DNA from 3 places in the Streptomyces sp. NPDC005151 genome. Region 2 is predicted to be linked to each of the others. Evidence: riboswitches for the same ligand, from Rfam matches in the RefSeq annotation. Region 2 holds a riboswitch; each other region holds the start of a gene.
The links. Region 2 has a riboswitch for cobalamin ahead of ACWD6R_RS17105 (cobalamin biosynthesis protein). Riboswitches for the same ligand answer to the same signal wherever they lie in the genome.
Positions count from the first base shown of each region.

Region 1: linked by a shared signal. The riboswitch ahead of cobN (cobaltochelatase subunit CobN) and the one ahead of ACWD6R_RS17105 (cobalamin biosynthesis protein) in region 2 are both predicted to bind cobalamin.
Region 3: linked by a shared signal. The riboswitch ahead of ACWD6R_RS10965 (ribonucleoside-diphosphate reductase subunit alpha) and the one ahead of ACWD6R_RS17105 (cobalamin biosynthesis protein) in region 2 are both predicted to bind cobalamin.

Region 1 covers NZ_JBSFYR010000017.1:70,739-76,261, forward strand. The annotation lists gene cobN (cobaltochelatase subunit CobN) at 1-3,412, opposite strand, end outside; cobalamin riboswitch at 3,486-3,631, opposite strand; gene cobG (precorrin-3B synthase) at 3,849-5,141, shown strand; gene ACWD6R_RS12700 (precorrin-8X methylmutase) at 5,198-5,523, shown strand, end outside.
Region 2 covers NZ_JBSFYR010000027.1:69,537-75,059, reverse strand. The annotation lists gene ACWD6R_RS17125 (alpha/beta hydrolase) at 1-573, opposite strand, end outside; gene ACWD6R_RS17120 (class II aldolase/adducin family protein) at 654-1,367, opposite strand; gene ACWD6R_RS17115 (anion permease) at 1,650-2,939, shown strand; gene ACWD6R_RS17110 (hypothetical protein) at 2,952-3,185, shown strand; cobalamin riboswitch at 3,545-3,673, shown strand; gene ACWD6R_RS17105 (cobalamin biosynthesis protein) at 3,822-4,802, shown strand; gene ACWD6R_RS17100 (cobyric acid synthase) at 4,799-5,523, shown strand, end outside.
Region 3 covers NZ_JBSFYR010000014.1:67,144-72,666, forward strand. The annotation lists gene ACWD6R_RS10945 (GntR family transcriptional regulator) at 1-234, shown strand, start outside; gene ACWD6R_RS10950 (DUF3311 domain-containing protein) at 437-691, shown strand; gene mctP (monocarboxylate uptake permease MctP) at 688-2,343, shown strand; gene ACWD6R_RS10960 (GNAT family N-acetyltransferase) at 2,624-3,124, shown strand; adenosylcobalamin-variant (AdoCbl-variant) riboswitch at 3,190-3,289, shown strand; gene ACWD6R_RS10965 (ribonucleoside-diphosphate reductase subunit alpha) at 3,446-5,523, shown strand, end outside.

The DNA of each region.
Region 1 (5,523 bases), on a different contig from region 2:
TCTCGGTGAGCTTGTCGTACATCCAGTCGGCGACCACGCCCGTCGTCGCGTCGTAGCCGAAGAGGTAGTCGACCGTCGCGGCGAGTTCGAAGGCGCCCTTGTAGCCGTGGCGGCGCATCGCCTCGATCCACTTGGGGTTGACCACGCGGGCGCGGAAGACGCGGGACGTCTCCTCGACGAGGGTGCGGGTGCGGACCGTCTCCGGGCGGGTGGAGTCGCCGATGTACGCCTCCGGGGCCGTGCCGCGCAGGGCGCGGACCGTGGCCACCATGCCGCCGTGGTACTGGAAGTAGTCGTCCGAGTCCGCGATGTCGTGCTCGCGGGTGTCCGTGTTCTTGGCGGCCACGGCGATGCGCTTGTACGCCGTCTCCATCTCGTCGCGGGCCGGGCGCCCGTCGAGTTCGCGGCCGTAGGCGTAACCGCCCCAGACGGTGTAGACCTCGGCGAGGTCGGCGTCGGTGCGCCAGTCGCGGCTGTCGATGAGCTGGAGGAGACCCGCTCCGTACGTACCGGGGCGGGAGCCGAAGATGCGGGTGGTGGCCCGGCGTTCGTCGCCGTGTTCGGCGAGGTCGGCCTGGGCGTGCGCCCGGATGTGGTTCTGCTCGGCCGGTTCGTCGAGGGACGCGGCGAGACGTACCGCGTCGTCGAGCAGGCCGATGGTGTGCGGGAACGCGTCCCGGAAGAAGCCGGAGATGCGCAGCGTCACATCGATACGCGGGCGGCCCAGCTCGGCGAGGTCGATCGGTTCCAGGCCGGTGACGCGGCGCGAGGCGTCGTCCCAGACCGGGCGGATGCCGAGCAGCGCCAGTGCCTCGGCGACGTCGTCGCCGGAGGTGCGCATCGCGCTGGTGCCCCACAGGGAGAGGCCGACCGAGGTGGGCCACTCGCCGTTGTCGGTGCGGTAGCGCTCCAGGAGCGAGTCGGCCAGGGCCTGGCCGGTCTCCCAGGCGAGGCGGGACGGGACCGCCTTCGGGTCGACGGAGTAGAAGTTGCGGCCGGTCGGCAGGACGTTGACCAGGCCTCGCAGCGGGGAGCCGGAGGGGCCCGCCGGGACGAAGCCGCCGTTCAGGGCGTGGACGGTGTGGTCGAGTTCGGCGGTGGTGGCGGACAGCCGGGGGACCACCTCGCGGGCGGCGAAGTCGAGGATGTCCGCGACCGGTCGGGGATGCGATGCCGTTACGGTCGCGACCGCCGCCGGGTCCCAGTCCGCGTCCTCCATCGCCTGGACCAGGGCGCGTGCCTGCTCCTCGGCCTCGTCGGCGGTGGTGCGGGTGGCAGCGGACTCGTCCAGCCCGAGTGCCTCGCGCAGGCCGGGCAGCGACGCCGTACCGCCCCAGATCTGGCGGGCGCGCAGGATCGCCAGGACCAGATTGACCCGGTCCGCACCGGCCGGGGCGCCGCCCAGGACGTGCAGGCCGTCTCGGATCTGGGCGTCCTTGATCTCGCAGAGCCAGCCGTCGAGATGCATGATGAACTCGTCGAAACCCTCGTCGTCCGGGCGGTCGTCGAGCCCCAGGTCGTGGTCGAGCTTGGCGGCCTGGATCAGGGTCCAGATCTGGGCGCGGATCGCGGGCAGTTTCGCCGGGTCCATCGCGGCGATCTGGGCGTGTTCGTCGAGGAGTTGCTCCAGGCGCGCGATATCGCCGTAGCTGTCCGCGCGGGCCATCGGCGGCACGAGATGGTCGATCAGGGTGGCGTGGACGCGGCGCTTGGCCTGCGTGCCCTCGCCCGGGTCGTTCACCAGGAACGGGTAGACGAGCGGGAGATCGCCCAGTGCGGCGTCCGGGCCGCAGGCGGCGGACAGGCCCGCGTTCTTGCCGGGCAGCCACTCCAGGTTGCCGTGCTTGCCGAGGTGGATCATCGCGTCGGCCCCGAAACCGCCGTCGTCCTGCGCCGCCGCGATCCAGCGGTACGCGGCCAAGTAGTGGTGCGAGGGCGGCAGATCGGGGTCGTGGTAGATCGCGATCGGGTTCTCGCCGAAGCCGCGCGGCGGCTGGATGAGAATGAGGAGGTTCCCGCGGCGCAGGGCGGCGAGCACGATGTCGCCCTCCGGGTTGCGGGAGCGGTCCACGAACATCTCGCCGGGCGGCGGACCCCAGTGCCGCTCGACGGCGTCGCGGAGTTCGTCCGGGAGCGTGGCGTACCAGCGCCGGTAGTCGGCGGCCGGGATCCGGACCGGGTTGCGGGCCAGCTGCTCCTCGGTCAGCCACTCCTGGTCGTGGCCACCGGCCTCGATCAGGGCGTAGATCAGCTCGTCGCCGTCGCCGGAGACCAGGCCGGGGAGTTCGTCCTCGGGGCCGAAGTCGTAGCCCTCGGCGCGCAGCCGCCGCAGCAGGGCGACGGCGCTGGCGGGGGTGTCGAGGCCGACGGCGTTGCCGATACGGGAGTGCTTGGTCGGGTAGGCGGAGAGGACGAGTGCCAGGCGCTTGTCCCCGGCCGGGATGTGGCGCAGCCGTGCGTGGCGTACGGCGATTCCGGCGACGCGTGCGGCGCGTTCGGTGTCGGCGACGTACGCGGGCAGCCCGTCCTCATCGATCTCCTTGAAGGAGAACGGGACGGTGATCAGCCGGCCGTCGAACTCGGGGACCGCGATCTGGCTGGCCGCGTCGAGCGGGGAGACGCCCTCGTCGTTGTCCTCCCAGTCGCTGCGCGAGCTGGTCAGGCAGAGAGCCTGCAGGATCGGTACGTCGAGTCCGGTGAGCGCACCGGCGTCCCAGGACTCGTCGTCGCCGCCCGCCGATGCCTCGGCGGGCCGGGTGCCGCCCGCGGCGAGGACGGTGGTGACGATGGCGTCGGCTGCGCGCAGTTCGTCGATGAGTGCGGGTTCCGGGGTACGCAGCGAGGCGACGTACAAGGGGAGGGCGCGGGCGCCCGCGTCCTCGACCGCCCGGCAGAGCGTGTCGACGAACGCCGTGTTCCCGCTCATGTGGTGGGCGCGGTAGTAGAGCACCGCGATGGTCGGGCCGTCGGTGGCGCGCGCAGTGCGCTCCAGGGGCCCCCAGGACGGTGCGGGCGCCGGGGGTTCGAAGCCGTGGCCGGTCAGCAGCACGGTGTCGGAGAGGAACCGGGCCAGCTGGTCCAGGTTGGCCGGGCCGCCGTGCGCCAGGTAGGCGTGGGCCTCGGCGGCGATGCCGATCGGGACGGTGGAGGCAGCCATCAGCTGGGCGTCGGGGGCCTGTTCGCCGGTGAGGACGACGACCGGCCTGCCGGTGGCGAGGACCTGGTCGAGCCCTTCCTGCCAGGCGCGGACACCACCGAGGAGGCGTACGACGACGAGGTCGGTGCCGTCGAGAAGAGCGGGGAGTTCGTCGAGCGGCAGGCGCGAGGGGTTGGCGTAGCGGTAGGTCACCGGACCGTCCGCGGCGCGGGCGCTGAGCAGGTCGGTGTCGGACGTCGACAGGAGCAGGATCATGCGGCGTCGGGCCTTCCTCGGGGTGTCCACGCCCCGGGCGGTGTCGGAATGAGGTCTCCCCTGCTCGAGCGGGGTCGAGAGCTCGGGGAAGGGAGTTCCTGACTCGCCCGGCCGCTCAGGCCGGACTCACAGTGGCGGGACCGCGCCGGACTCGCACCGGGCTTCCTCCCCTATCGCCGTCTTAGAGCCTGTCGGGTGACCTTCGATCGGAAAGCGGACGCGGTCTGGTGCGTGCGATTCCAAGGCGCCGGAAGGCCCTCGTAGCGGAGCTACTAGGGCATTTCGGCAACGCGGGAAGCGTGCGTGCCAGGGCGTGGCCGCCCGATCAGAGGTCACCCGACAGGCTCTTAGGCGATGCCGGGCCGGGTGGCCCGCTGCTAGGCATAGTAAGGGCCTTAGACCGATGGGATTCATACAGCTCAGAATGATGGTCGGTATGCTCGCCGCCATGTCCACTTCCGACACCCCGCCATCGGCCCCGGGGGAGCCCGTCTCCCGTGACCGTGGCGATGCCTGCCCGGGGTCGCTGCGGCTCCACCGGGCGGACGACGGGGCGCTGGCGCGGGTCCGGATCCCCGGTGGCGTGCTGACTGCCCGACAGGCGGACGCGCTCCACGGTGCCGCGCGGGAGTTGGGCGACGGTGAGCTGCATCTCACTTCGCGGGGCAATGTCCAGTTGCGCGGCCTCGGCCGGGAGTGCGGCGGACGGCTCGCCGAACTCCTGGGCGGGGCGGGGCTGCTGCCGTCCCGGAGCCATGAGCGGATACGCAATGTCGTGGCCTCCCCGCTCTCCGGGCTCGACGGCCGGGGCCACCGGGATGTCCGGCCGTGGCTGACCGCGCTGGACGCGCTGTTGTGCGGAAGTGACAAAGCGGCCGGGCTGTCCGGCCGCTTTCTCTTCGCGCTGGACGACGGCCGTGGTGACGTCGATGCCCTGGGTGCGGATGTGACGTTGCTGGGGCAGAGCGACGGGAGCGCGCTCCTGCGGATCGGGGCTGCGGAGGCAGTGCTGAGGGTCTCCGGGGACGATGCGCCGCGCGCGGCGCTCATCGCCGCCGAGACGTTTCTGGAGGCGGCGCAGGAGACGGGCGCCTGGCGGGTGAGCGAACTGCCTTTCGTTGCCGAAGAGTTGCTGGAGCCGGTGAGGGCGGCGCTGCGGGTGGCCGGTGCTGCGGAGCGCGTACCGCCGGCGACGGCGGCGCAGGAGCCCGCGTACGGCGTCGTCGGCAACGCGGCCTGTGTGGGGGCGCCGCTCGGGCGGCTCACCGGTGCGCAGTGGACGAGCCTGTCCCGCGTGGGCCGCGAGCTGCGGCTGACCCCGTGGCGGAGCGTCGTCGTGACGGGCGTGACGCCCGGCGGCGCGGCGGCGCGGCTGCGCGAATGGGGCGCGGCCGGACTGATCGTCGGGCCCGGTTCCGCGTGGACGGGGGTCGGTGCGTGCATCGGCCGGCCCGGCTGTGCGAAGTCCCTGGCAGATGTGCGGGGCGACGCGGAGGCCTTCGTACGGACCGCCGGAGAGCGCGTTGCCGGGCAGCTCCCCGTCCACTGGTCCGGCTGCGAACGCCGCTGCGGTCACCCCAAGGGCGCCTGGGCCGACGTCGTCGCCGTTCCCGGCGGGCACCAGGTGGCCCAGGTCCGTGGCGGCGAACGGGGCGCTCCCGTGACGGTCCACGGCAGCCCGTCCGACCTGGCCGCCGCGGTGAACGCCGCCCGCCGCACCCGTACCTGAACCACCGACCCGAGGGCGCTGCAGCCCGACCACCGACCGGAGAGAGCGAAACCACCGTGTTCCAGTACGAGAAGGACGGACCGGCGATCTACCGCCAGTCCTTCGCCACCATCCGCGCCGAGGCGGATCTCGCGGGGCTGCCCGCCGACGTCAGCCAGGTCGCGGTCCGCATGATCCACGCCTGCGGCATGGTCGACCTCGTACGCGACATCGACTTCACCCCGGGGGTCGTGGCCGGTGCCCGCGCGGCGCTGCGCTCCGGTGCGCCGATCCTGTGCGACGTGGCCATGGTCGCCAGCGGGGTCACCCGCAAGCGGCTGCCCGCCGGCAACGAGGTCATCTGCACCCTGTCGGACCCCACGGTCCCCGATCTCGCCAGGAA
Region 2 (5,523 bases):
GCGGTAGGCCAGGCCGAGGACCGGCAGCCGCAGCCCGTGCAGGAACTCCATGATGTTCATGGGGTGTTCGCGGGTGGTGCCGAGGCCGTGCACGGTAATGACCCAGGTGTCCCGGGGGCCGGGCACGAACCAGGCGGGCAGGATGCCGAGCTCACCGGGGATCTCGACGTCCTCGTGGTCGAGGCCGAGGGCCGTGCCGGGGTCGCCGCTGTACAGCGCCGGGGTGATCCGGACCTGGGCGCCGGGTTCCAGGCTGCCGTCGTTGACGCGTTCCAGTCTGCGTACGACGGCGTCGGCGGCGTGCGGTGCCTGCTTGATCACCGGGCCGACGACGGCCTGGACGCCGTCGCCCACCAGTCCGTACGTACCGGGCCGGAGCGCGGCGAAGGAGCGGGTCAGTGTGACCTGCCCGGCCGCCGTGGCGTGCACGGTGAGTTTCCGGTCGGCGGGGAGCGGACGTCCGGACGGCGCCCTCAGAACGGCGCTGCTGGCGTACCGGCCGGCTACGACCGCTGCCGCGCCGACGCCGAGGATGGTGGTGACGGCTGCTGCCGCCGCTGTTGCCGGGCGCACTGCTTCAGTGTCCGGGGGTGTGCCGCGCCCTGCCAGTGGACGGGGGCTGTCCGGTGGCTCGCCGGGGCGCCCGCTCCCGGTCAGCCGGGTTGTCCGTACCCCTTCAGGGCGTCCTGCACGTCGCGCAGCTGGGCGAGGGAGAGCAGGGACGGGGTGTGGCCGGGTACGGAGCTCGCGGTGAGCCAGAGCCTGCACATCCATTCCAGCTGGGCGGTGCGGTCGTAGGCCTGGTCGAGGGTGGATCCGTAGGTGACGGTTCCGTGGTTGCGGAGCAGACAGCCCGTGCGGTCGCGCAGGGCGGCCAGCATGTGCTCGGCCAGCTCCTGCGTTCCGTAGCGCGCGTAGGCCGCGGTACGGACGGGGCCGCCGAGCATGGCGGCGGCGTAGTGCACCAGCGGGACCTCGGGGACGAGGGTGGAGACGGCCGTGGCGTGCACGGCGTGGGTGTGCACGACGGCGGCGGCGTCGGTGTTGCGGTAGACCGCCAGGTGGAGCGGGAGTTCGCTGGTCGGGGTGAGGGCGCCGAGTACCTGGTTGCCGTGGAGGTCGACGGCCACGGTGTCGCCGGGGCCGAGCCGGTCGTACGGCACACCGCTCGGCGTGACCAGGACGAGGTCGCCGACCCGCGCCGACACATTGCCCGAGGTGCCGACGACCAGGCCCTCCGCCGCGGTCCTGCGGGCGGTGGCGACGACACCGTTCCAGGCCTGCTCGATCGCGTCGCGTGCGTCCTTCGCATCGCGCCCGTTGTGCCCGTTGTGCCCGTTGCGTGCGTCTTCGTGGTGATCACTCATGGGGGAATCCTGTCAGCGGGGCCGGCGCGGCAGGAGACCTCGGGTGACCCACATCTCTTTTCGGAGGTTTCCCGGCCTCGGATCACGGGGCGTGAAGCGAGGCGGGAGGGGCGAAATCCGGCCACGGCAGGCGCTGCGCCCCGCATCGACTGTCGGTGGCCCGACAAAAAGAATGGCTCAACTCCGTTTGGAGTCACCACAGGGCCCCGTCCAGTTCATCTTCCGTTCACCCAGGTTGCCTACGTTCCACGTGCCAATGACGTCGAGCGATTGCCTGGGTAAATGGAACACATCACGCTGCTACTCGCGATCGTGATCGTGACAGCTCTAGTGTTCGATTTCACGAACGGTTTCCATGACACCGCGAACGCGATGGCGACCACCATCTCGACCGGTGCCCTCAAACCCAAGACAGCGGTGGCCATGTCCGCCGCTCTCAACCTCGTCGGCGCGTTCCTGTCCGTGGAGGTCGCCAAAACGATCTCCGGCGGGATCATCAACGAGGACGGGCTGCGGACAGAAGTCATCTTCGCGGCCCTCGTCGGCGCCATTCTGTGGAATCTGCTGACCTGGCTGGTCGGCCTGCCGTCCAGTTCGTCCCACGCACTCTTCGGCGGCCTGATCGGCGCCGCGGTGATGTCGGCGGGCTGGTCCTCGGTCGACGGCGGCACCGTCGTCACCAAGGTGCTGCTTCCCGCGGTCGCCGCCCCGGTCGTCGCCGGTCTCGCCGCACTGCTGGCGACCCGGCTGACGTACCGGATCGGCGGCAGGATCCGTAACGACGCCCAGGAGAAGGCCACCGCCAAGGGCTACCGGGCCGGCCAGATCGCCTCGGCCGGACTGGTCTCGCTCGCCCACGGCACCAACGACGCGCAGAAGACCATGGGCGTCATCACCCTGGCCCTGGTCACCGGTGGCGTCCTGTCCCCCGGCTCGAACCCGCCGGTCTGGGTGATCGTCTCCGCCGGTCTGGCCATCGCACTCGGCACCTACCTGGGCGGCTGGCGCATCATCCGCACCATGGGCAGCGGCCTCACCGAGCTCAAGCCGCCGCAGGGCTTCGCCGCCCAGACCAGCGCGGCCACGGTCATCCTGGCCTCCTCGCACCTCGGCTTCTCCCTCTCCACCACCCAGTCCTGCTCCGGCGCCGTGATGGGTGCGGGTCTGGGCCGCCGGGGCGGTGTGGTCCGCTGGTCCACCGCGACCCGGATGTTCGTCGCCTGGGGTCTGACCCTGCCGGCCGCGGGTCTGGTCGGCGCGGGCGCGGAGTTCCTCACCAAGCAGGGCACCTGGGGTGTCGCCGTCGTCGCCGTCCTGCTCGTCGCGGGCTCCGGAGCGATCTGGCTGCTGTCCCGGCGCAAGCCGGTCGGGCACCACGATGTCGCGCCCACCGGCGAGGACGCCGAACCGGCGGGTGTCATCACCACCGCCATCGCGGCCGTCACCCCGCCGCCGCCCGCCGGGGCGGCCGCGGTCGCCACGGCAGTGGACACGACCACGGACCTCAAGACCACCATCCCGGCCCAGCCCGGAACCGTCGCCGCCGATCCGGCGCGGCCCGCCACGGTGTAAGGACAGATCACCATGAACATCGACTGGGCAGCTCTCGGCTCCGTTTTCGGCGTCTCGCTTGTCGTCACCGTCGCACTGGTGGGCCTCTTCACCCTGGGCATCGTCGGCCTCTCCAAGCAGCCGGAACCGGCCGCGCAGGGCGGCTCCACCGGAGGCTCCCTGGTGCTCGCCCGCGCGGGCGCGTACCTCTGCTTCGGGCTCTGCGCGGCCGCGGTCGCGTACGGGATCTATCTGATCGTCGCCTGAGAGCCTGTCGGGTGACCTTCGATCGGAAAGCGGACGCGGTCTGGTGCGTGTGATTCCAAGGCGCCGGAAGGCCCTCGGATGGGGTCTCCCCTGCTCGAACGAAGCTGAGAGCCTGGGGAAGGAGCTACTAGGGCATTTCGGCAACGCGGGAAGCGTGCGTGCCAGGGCGTGGCCGCCCGATCAGAGGTCACCCGACAGGCTCTGAGCCCCTTCCCGCACTCCCTCATCGGGCCGGACACACCTCGCGTGTGTCCGGCCCGATGTGCGTCTGCGCACACTGCACCGCCGCAGGTAAACGCCAGGTTGACGGGCGTTCGCGGAGCGTGGTGGACTGCCGGAGCCATTTACGGCGACAGCAGAGGAAGCCGGTGCGAATCCGGCGCGGTCCCGCCACTGTCACCGGGGAGCAGTCCCCCACACCGGAAGTCACGGCCCGCGCATGCGGGCTGGAAGGCCGGGGGAACTGCGGATCCGGGAGCCAGGAGACTCTCGCCGCCGGTCACGTCGAACCAGGGCGCGGACCCTGAGTGAGGACATATCGCCATGCCCGGCTGCCGTGCGTCCGCCGTTTCTGTGCCGCTCCCACCAGGAGCCGGCTGTACCAAGGTCCTTCGAGGCAGCGCGGCCGGCTGAGCCGTGCGAGCCGACCGCATCTTCGCGTACGGCGCCGCCGCCGGCCTGATCGGCGATCTGCTGCTCGGTGATCCCCGCCGGGGGCATCCGGTCGCCGCCTTCGGGCGGGCCGCGGCGGGCGTCGAACGGCGTCTGTGGCGCGACCACCGCGGGTGGGGCGCCCTGCACACCCTGGTCTGCGCCGGAGGCGCTGCGGGTGGGGCCGCGCTGGCCGCCCGTGCCGTACGCCGTCATCCCGCCGCCTCCGTCGCCCTGACCGCGGCCGCCACCTGGTCCGTCGTCGGCGGCACCTCGCTGGGTCGCGAGGCGCGCGCCATCGGCGGCGCGCTCGCCGCCGGTGACATCGAGCTGGCCCGGGAACGGCTCCCCCATCTGTGCGGGCGCGACCCGCACTCCCTCGACGGGCCGCAGATCGCGCGCGCCGTGGTGGAGTCCGTGGCCGAGAACACCTCGGACGCGGTGGTGGGTGCCCTCGTGTGGGGCGCGCTGGGTGGCGTGCCCGGACTCGTCGCCTTCCGTGCCGTCAACACCCTCGACGCGATGGTCGGGCACAAGTCGCCCCGCCATCTGCGCTACGGCTGGGCCTCGGCCCGCCTGGACGACGTCGCGGGCTGGCCCGGCGCCCGGCTCACCGCCGCGCTCGCCGTGGTTGCCGGGGGGCAGCCACGTCGAGCGCTGCGGGCCTGGCGGGCGGACGCGGGCAGGCATCCGAGCCCCAACGCGGGTCCGGTGGAGGCCTCGTTCGCGGGGGCGCTCGGCGTACGGCTCGGCGGGACCCTCGCGTACGGCGGGCGTGTCGAGCACCGGCCGGTACTGAACGGCGCGACCGGCCGTGCGGTGGAGACCGGGGACATCGAGCGCGCGGTGCGGCTGTCGCGCCGGGTGGGGGTGCTGGCCCTCGGCGTGTGCGCGGCGGGCCGGCTGATCGCGGGACGGTGGTCGCCCTCGGGGCGGCGTCCGGCCGTGGGACGGAGCGGGAAATGAGCGGCGGACTGCTGGTCGCCGGAACCACGTCGGACGCGGGCAAGAGCGTCGTCACGGCAGGCATCTGCCGGTGGCTGGTGCGCCAGGGCGTGAAGGTCGCGCCGTTCAAGGCGCAGAACATGTCGCTGAACTCGTTCGTCACCCGCGAGGGCGCGGAGATCGGACGCGCGCAGGCGATGCAGGCGCAGGCCGCCCGGGTGGAACCGACCGCGCTGATGAACCCGGTGCTGCTCAAGCCCGGCAGCGACCGGTCCAGTCAGGTCGTCCTGATGGGCAGGCCGGTGGGCGAGATGAGCGCGCGCGGTTACCACGGGGGGCGACAGGAATCCCTGCTCGGTACGGTCGTGGACTGTCTGGAGCAGCTTCGGGGCACCTATGACGCCGTGATCTGCGAGGGGGCGGGCAGCCCGGCCGAGATCAATCTGCGGCGCACCGACATCGTGAACATGGGGATCGCGCGGGCCGCGCGGTTCCCCGTCGTCGTCGTCGGCGACATCGACCGCGGTGGCGTCTTCGCCTCGTTCTTCGGCACGACGGCGCTGCTCGGCGCCGAGGACCAGGCGCTGATCGCCGGCTATCTGGTCAACAAGTTCCGCGGCGACGTGTCGCTCCTGGAGCCGGGGCTCGACATGTTGCACGGGCTGACCGGGCGGCGGACGTACGGAGTGCTGCCGTTCGCCCACGGCCTGGGCATCGACGAGGAGGACGGGCTGCGGGTCTC
Region 3 (5,523 bases), on a different contig from region 2:
ACGGCGCTGGCCGAGGTGTACGACGTACGGCTCGCCGAGGCCGAGGAGACGATCGAGACCTCGCTCGCCACCCCGCGCGAAGCCGGTCTGCTCGGTACGGACGTCGGCCTGCCGATGCTCATGCTGTCCCGTCACTCCCTGGACGGACACGGCGAACCGGTCGAGTGGGTGCGGTCGGTGTACCGCGGCGACCGCTACAAGTTCGTGGCGCGTCTGAAGCGGCCGACCGACTGAATCCGCGGACCGGCTCCTGACCGGACAACTGTCCGGACCCGGACAGAGCATCAGGAGTCGGTCCCCCGGACAGAATCCCTCCAGCGGCTCCGCCACACCGTTGCCGGACCGCAATGCGGACAGGGGGTGACGATGGCCGGAACACTCCCCTAGATTTCCTGCGCATTACAACAGGTGATCAGCGAGGGGACGGAGTCGCCACATGCGCGAAGAAACAGACACGAAACCACCGACAGTCACACCGGCGAGAGTACTCATCGCCCTCTGCCTCGCCACCCCGTTCGTGGCGATGCTCTGGGTGGGTTCATACGCGAAGGTGGACCCCACCTTCATCGGCATCCCGTTCTTCTACTGGTACCAGATGGTCTGGGTGCTGATCTCCACGGCGCTCACGATGGTCGCGTACAAGCTCTGGCAGCGTGACCAGCGCGCCCGCAAGGGGGGTGCGTCGGCATGAAGGACGGCGTGAACGGCGTCGCACTCGGCGTCTTCATCTTCTTCTTCCTGGCCGTCACGGTCATCGGCTTCATGGCCGCGCGCTGGCGCAAGGCCGAGAACGAGGCCAGTCTCGACGAATGGGGCCTGGGCGGCAGGTCGTTCGGCACCTGGGTCACCTGGTTCCTGCTCGGCGGCGACCTGTACACCGCGTACACCTTCGTCGCCGTACCCGCCGCGATCTACGCAGCGGGAGCGGCCGGCTTCTTCGCGGTCCCGTACACCATCCTCGTGTACCCGCTGATCTTCACCTTCCTGCCGCGCCTGTGGTCGGTCTCGCACAAGCACGGGTACATCACCACCTCGGACTTCGTCCGAGGTCGCTTCGGATCGAAGGGTCTGTCGCTGGCGGTCGCCGTCACCGGCATCCTCGCCACCATGCCGTACATCGCGCTCCAGCTCGTCGGCATCCAGGCGGTGCTGGACGTGATGGGCGTCGGCGGCGGCGAGAACACCAACTGGTTCGTCAAGGACCTGCCGTTGCTGATCGCGTTCGCGGTGCTCGCCGCGTACACGTACTCCTCCGGGCTGCGCGCCCCCGCGCTGATCGCGTTCGTCAAGGACGGGCTGATCTACCTGGTCATCACGGTGGCGATCATCTACATCCCGATCAAGCTGGGCGGCTTCGACGACATCTTCGCCAAGGCGGGCCACGCTTTCTCGCAGACCAACCCCGCAACCGGCAAACCGCGCGGCGCCCTCGCGCCGGCCGATCCCGGCCAATGGGGTTACGCGACCCTGGCCCTGGGGTCGGCGCTCGCCCTCTTCATGTACCCGCACTCGATCACGGCGACGCTCTCCAGCCGCAGCCGTGAGGTGATCCGGCGGAACACCACGATCCTGCCGCTGTACTCGCTGATGCTGGGCCTGCTGGCGCTGCTCGGCTTCATGGCGATCGCCGCCGGAGTCAAGGTGGAGAACGGACAGTTGGCGATCCCGCAGCTGTTCGAGAACATGTTCCCCGACTGGTTCGCCGGCGTGGCGTTCGCTGCGATCGGCATCGGCGCGCTGGTCCCCGCCGCGATCATGTCGATCGCCGCGGCAAACCTCTTCACCCGGAACATCTACAAGGACTTCCTGAAGCCCGACGCGACCCCGGCCCAGGAGACGAAGGTCTCCAAGCTGGTGTCGCTGCTGGTGAAGGTCGGTGCGCTCGTCTTCGTCCTCACCATGGACAAGACGGTCGCGATCAACTTCCAGCTGCTCGGCGGGATCTGGATCCTGCAGACGTTCCCGGCACTGGTCGGCGGCCTGTTCACCCGGTGGTTCCACCGCTGGGCGCTGCTAGCGGGCTGGGCGGTCGGCATGGTGTACGGCACGCTCGCCGCGTACGGAGTGGCGAGCCCGACCCAGGCGCACTTCGGCGGCTCCTCGAAGGAGATTCCGGGGATCGGCGAGATCGGCTACATCGGTCTGACGGCGTTCGTGCTGAACGCCGTGGTGACCGTGGTGCTGACGTTCGTCCTGAACGCGGTGAAGGCCCCGGCGGGCGTCGACGAGACCTCCCCGGCGGACTACACGGCGGACGCGGGCGACCCGGACGTCCGGGTGGAACTCCCCTCGGCCAGGCCCGAGTCGAGCCCGTCACCCGACGCGAGCCCGTCCGCCAACTAGTGCCGTGACCGGCAATGTTTGCCCCATAGGGAGCGTCGTCCAGTGCGTGCGATCGCAAGGCGGCCGGAAGTCCTTGGATGGGGTCTCCCCTGCTCGAACGAAGTTGAGAGCTTGGGGAAGGAGCCACCAGGGCTTTTGGCCAACGCGGCGAGCGGGCGTGCTGGGCGGCGCGACGGGGCAAAGCTTGCCGGGAGGGGCACTAGTTCCCTCGCCGGACGGGCTGCACCGCGCCCGTCCGGCACCACCCCACCCCAACCCACCCGTACGGCACACTCCCAGCATGGACCTGTCGATCCGCCCGATCGCCCCCGCGGAACACACCGCCCTCGGGGAGATCACCGCCCACGCCTACCTCGACGACGGCCTGCTCGACTTCGGCGCCGACGACCCGTATCTCGAAAAGCTCCGGGACGTGCCCCGTCGCGCGGCCGAGGCCGACGTGCTCGTCGCCGTCGGTGCCGACGGCACGCTCCTCGGCGGAGTCACGTACGCACCGCCCGGCAACCCGTGGGCCGACATTGCCGGCCCCGACGAGGCCGAGTTCCGGATGCTCGCCGTCGCACGGGCGGCGCGCGGCCTCGGGGCGGGCGAGGCGCTCGTGCGGGCCTGTATCGACCGGGCCCGGGGTACGGACGGCGTCGCGCGGCTCGTCCTGTCGACGACACCGACCATGCTCGCGGCCCACCGGGTCTACCGCCGCCTGGGCTTCCTACGGACTCCGGCGCGCGACTGGGATCCCATTCCAGGCCTCCCGCTGCTCACGTACAGCCTGAGCCTCTGAACCGACGCGACACAACATGTGGGGGCCACCTCATCAGGCGGCCCCCACATGTATGCTCGTGCTCGCTGTCGCCGCAGGGAAATCCGGTGCGAATCCGGAACTGTCCCGCAACGGTATATTCGGTGCCCTTTTGCGCACCCTGAAAGTCCGAGGACCTGCCGACAGCGCGTCCGGCTCGACCGATCCGGACGCCCAGACGTCCGGGCCTCGCGGATGGGCCGGTGGACGCCGCACGCAGTGCTGCCTTCCTTCTTCGGGCATGCCTCCACGCGGCTGCCCCGCTCCCCCGCCGGCCCCGAGCCGAGCGAGGGAGAGCACCACGTGACCATCGCGCCAGCCGATCCGGCTTCAGTCGCCGAGTCCGCGGGAACCACGAACGACGGACCCGGGACCGCACTGCTGCGGACCCTGACCGACCTCACTGCCGATCTGCCGGACACCGACCCCGGCCGAGTCGCCGCCGCCGCGCTGCGCGGCCGCAACGCCGCGTCGGACGAGGCGGAGTTGCGCGCGCTGGCCACCGAGGCCGCCGCGGGTCTGATCGCCGAGGACCCCGCGTACTCCCGGCTCGCCGCCCGCCTCCTGACCCGCACCATCGCGGACGAGGCGGCCGGTCAGGGCGCACTGTCGTTCTCCGCCTCGGTCGCCGTCGGCCACCGCGAGGGTCTGATCGCGGACCGTACGGCCGCGTTCGTGGCGCTCCACGCGGCCCGGCTCGACGCGCTGGTCGAGCAGTCCCTCGCCGACGGCGCCGACGACCGGTTCGGCTACTTCGGGCTGCGGACACTGCACAGCCGCTATCTGCTGCGCCACCCGCTCACCCGCCAGGTCATCGAGACGCCGCAGCACTTCATGCTGCGCGTCGCCGCCGGTCTCGCCGAGGACGAGTCGGTGCGCGCACTGGACGAGGTCGCCTCGCTGTACGGCCTGATGAGCCGCCTCGACTACCTCCCCTCCTCCCCCACACTCTTCAACTCCGGCACCCGGCACCCGCAGATGTCCTCCTGCTATCTGCTGGACTCGCCGCTGGACGAGCTCGACTCCATCTACGACCGCTACCACCAGGTGGCGCGGCTGTCCAAGCACGCGGGCGGCATCGGCCTCTCGTACTCCCGGATCCGCGCCCGCGGTTCGCTGATCCGCGGCACCAACGGGCACTCCAACGGCATCGTGCCGTTCCTGAAGACGCTCGACGCCTCGGTCGCCGCAGTGAACCAGGGCGGCCGCCGCAAGGGCGCCGCCGCCGTCTACCTGGAGACGTGGCACGCGGACATCGAGGAATTCCTGGAGCTGCGCGACAACACGGGCGAGGACCAGCGGCGTACGCACAACCTCAACCTGGCGCACTGGATCCCGGACGAGTTCATGCGCCGGGTCGACGCGGACGGCGACTGGTCGCTGTTCTCCCCCGCCGACGTGCCGGAACTGGTCGACCTCTGGGGTGACGAGTTCGACGCCGCGTACCGGGCCGCCGAGGCCAGGGGCCTGGCCCGCAAGTCGATGCCCGCGCGTGAGCTGTACGGCCGGATGATGCGGACGCTCGCGCAGACCGGTCAGGGCTGGATGACGTTCAAGGACGCCTCCAACCGGACGGCCAACCAGACCGCCGAGCCGGGTCGCGTCGTCCACTCGTCGAACCTGTGCACCGAGATCCTCGAAGTCACCGACGACGGCGAGACCGCCGTCTGCAACCTCGGTTCGGTCAACCTCGGTTCGTTCGTGGCCGACGGCGACATCGACTGGGAGCGGCTGGACTCCACCGTCCGTACCGCCGTGACGTTCCTCGACCGGGTCGTCGACATCAACTTCTACCCGACCGAGCAGGCCGGCCGCTCCAACGCCCGCTGGCGTCCGGTGGGGCTGGGCGCGATGGGGCTCCAGGACGTCTTCTTCCGGCTGCGGCTGCCGTTCGACTCCCCCGAGGCCCGCGCGCTCTCCACGAAAATCTCCGAGCGGATCATGCTCGCCGCGTACGAGGCGTCCTGCGACCTCGCCGAGCGGTCCGGTCCGCTGCCCGCCTGGTCCGAGACGCGTGCCGCCCGCGGCGTGCTGCACCCCGACCACTACGACACCGAGCTGAGCTGGCCGGAGCGCTGGGACGCGCTGCGCGCCCGGATCGCGAAGACCGGCATGCGCAACTCTCTGCTGCTCGCCATCGCTCCGACCGCCACGATCGCCTCGATCGCCGGGGTGTACGAGTGCATCGAGCCGCAGGTCTCCAACCTCTTCAAGCGCGAAACGCTCAGCGGTGAGTTCCTCCAGGTCAACGCCTATCTGGTGAACGAGCTGAAGCAGCTGGGCGTGTGGGACGCGCGGACCCGCGAGGCGCTGCGCGAGGCGAGCGGCTCGGTGCAGGGCTTCGCCTGGATCCCGGAGGACGTACGGGCGCTGTACCGCAC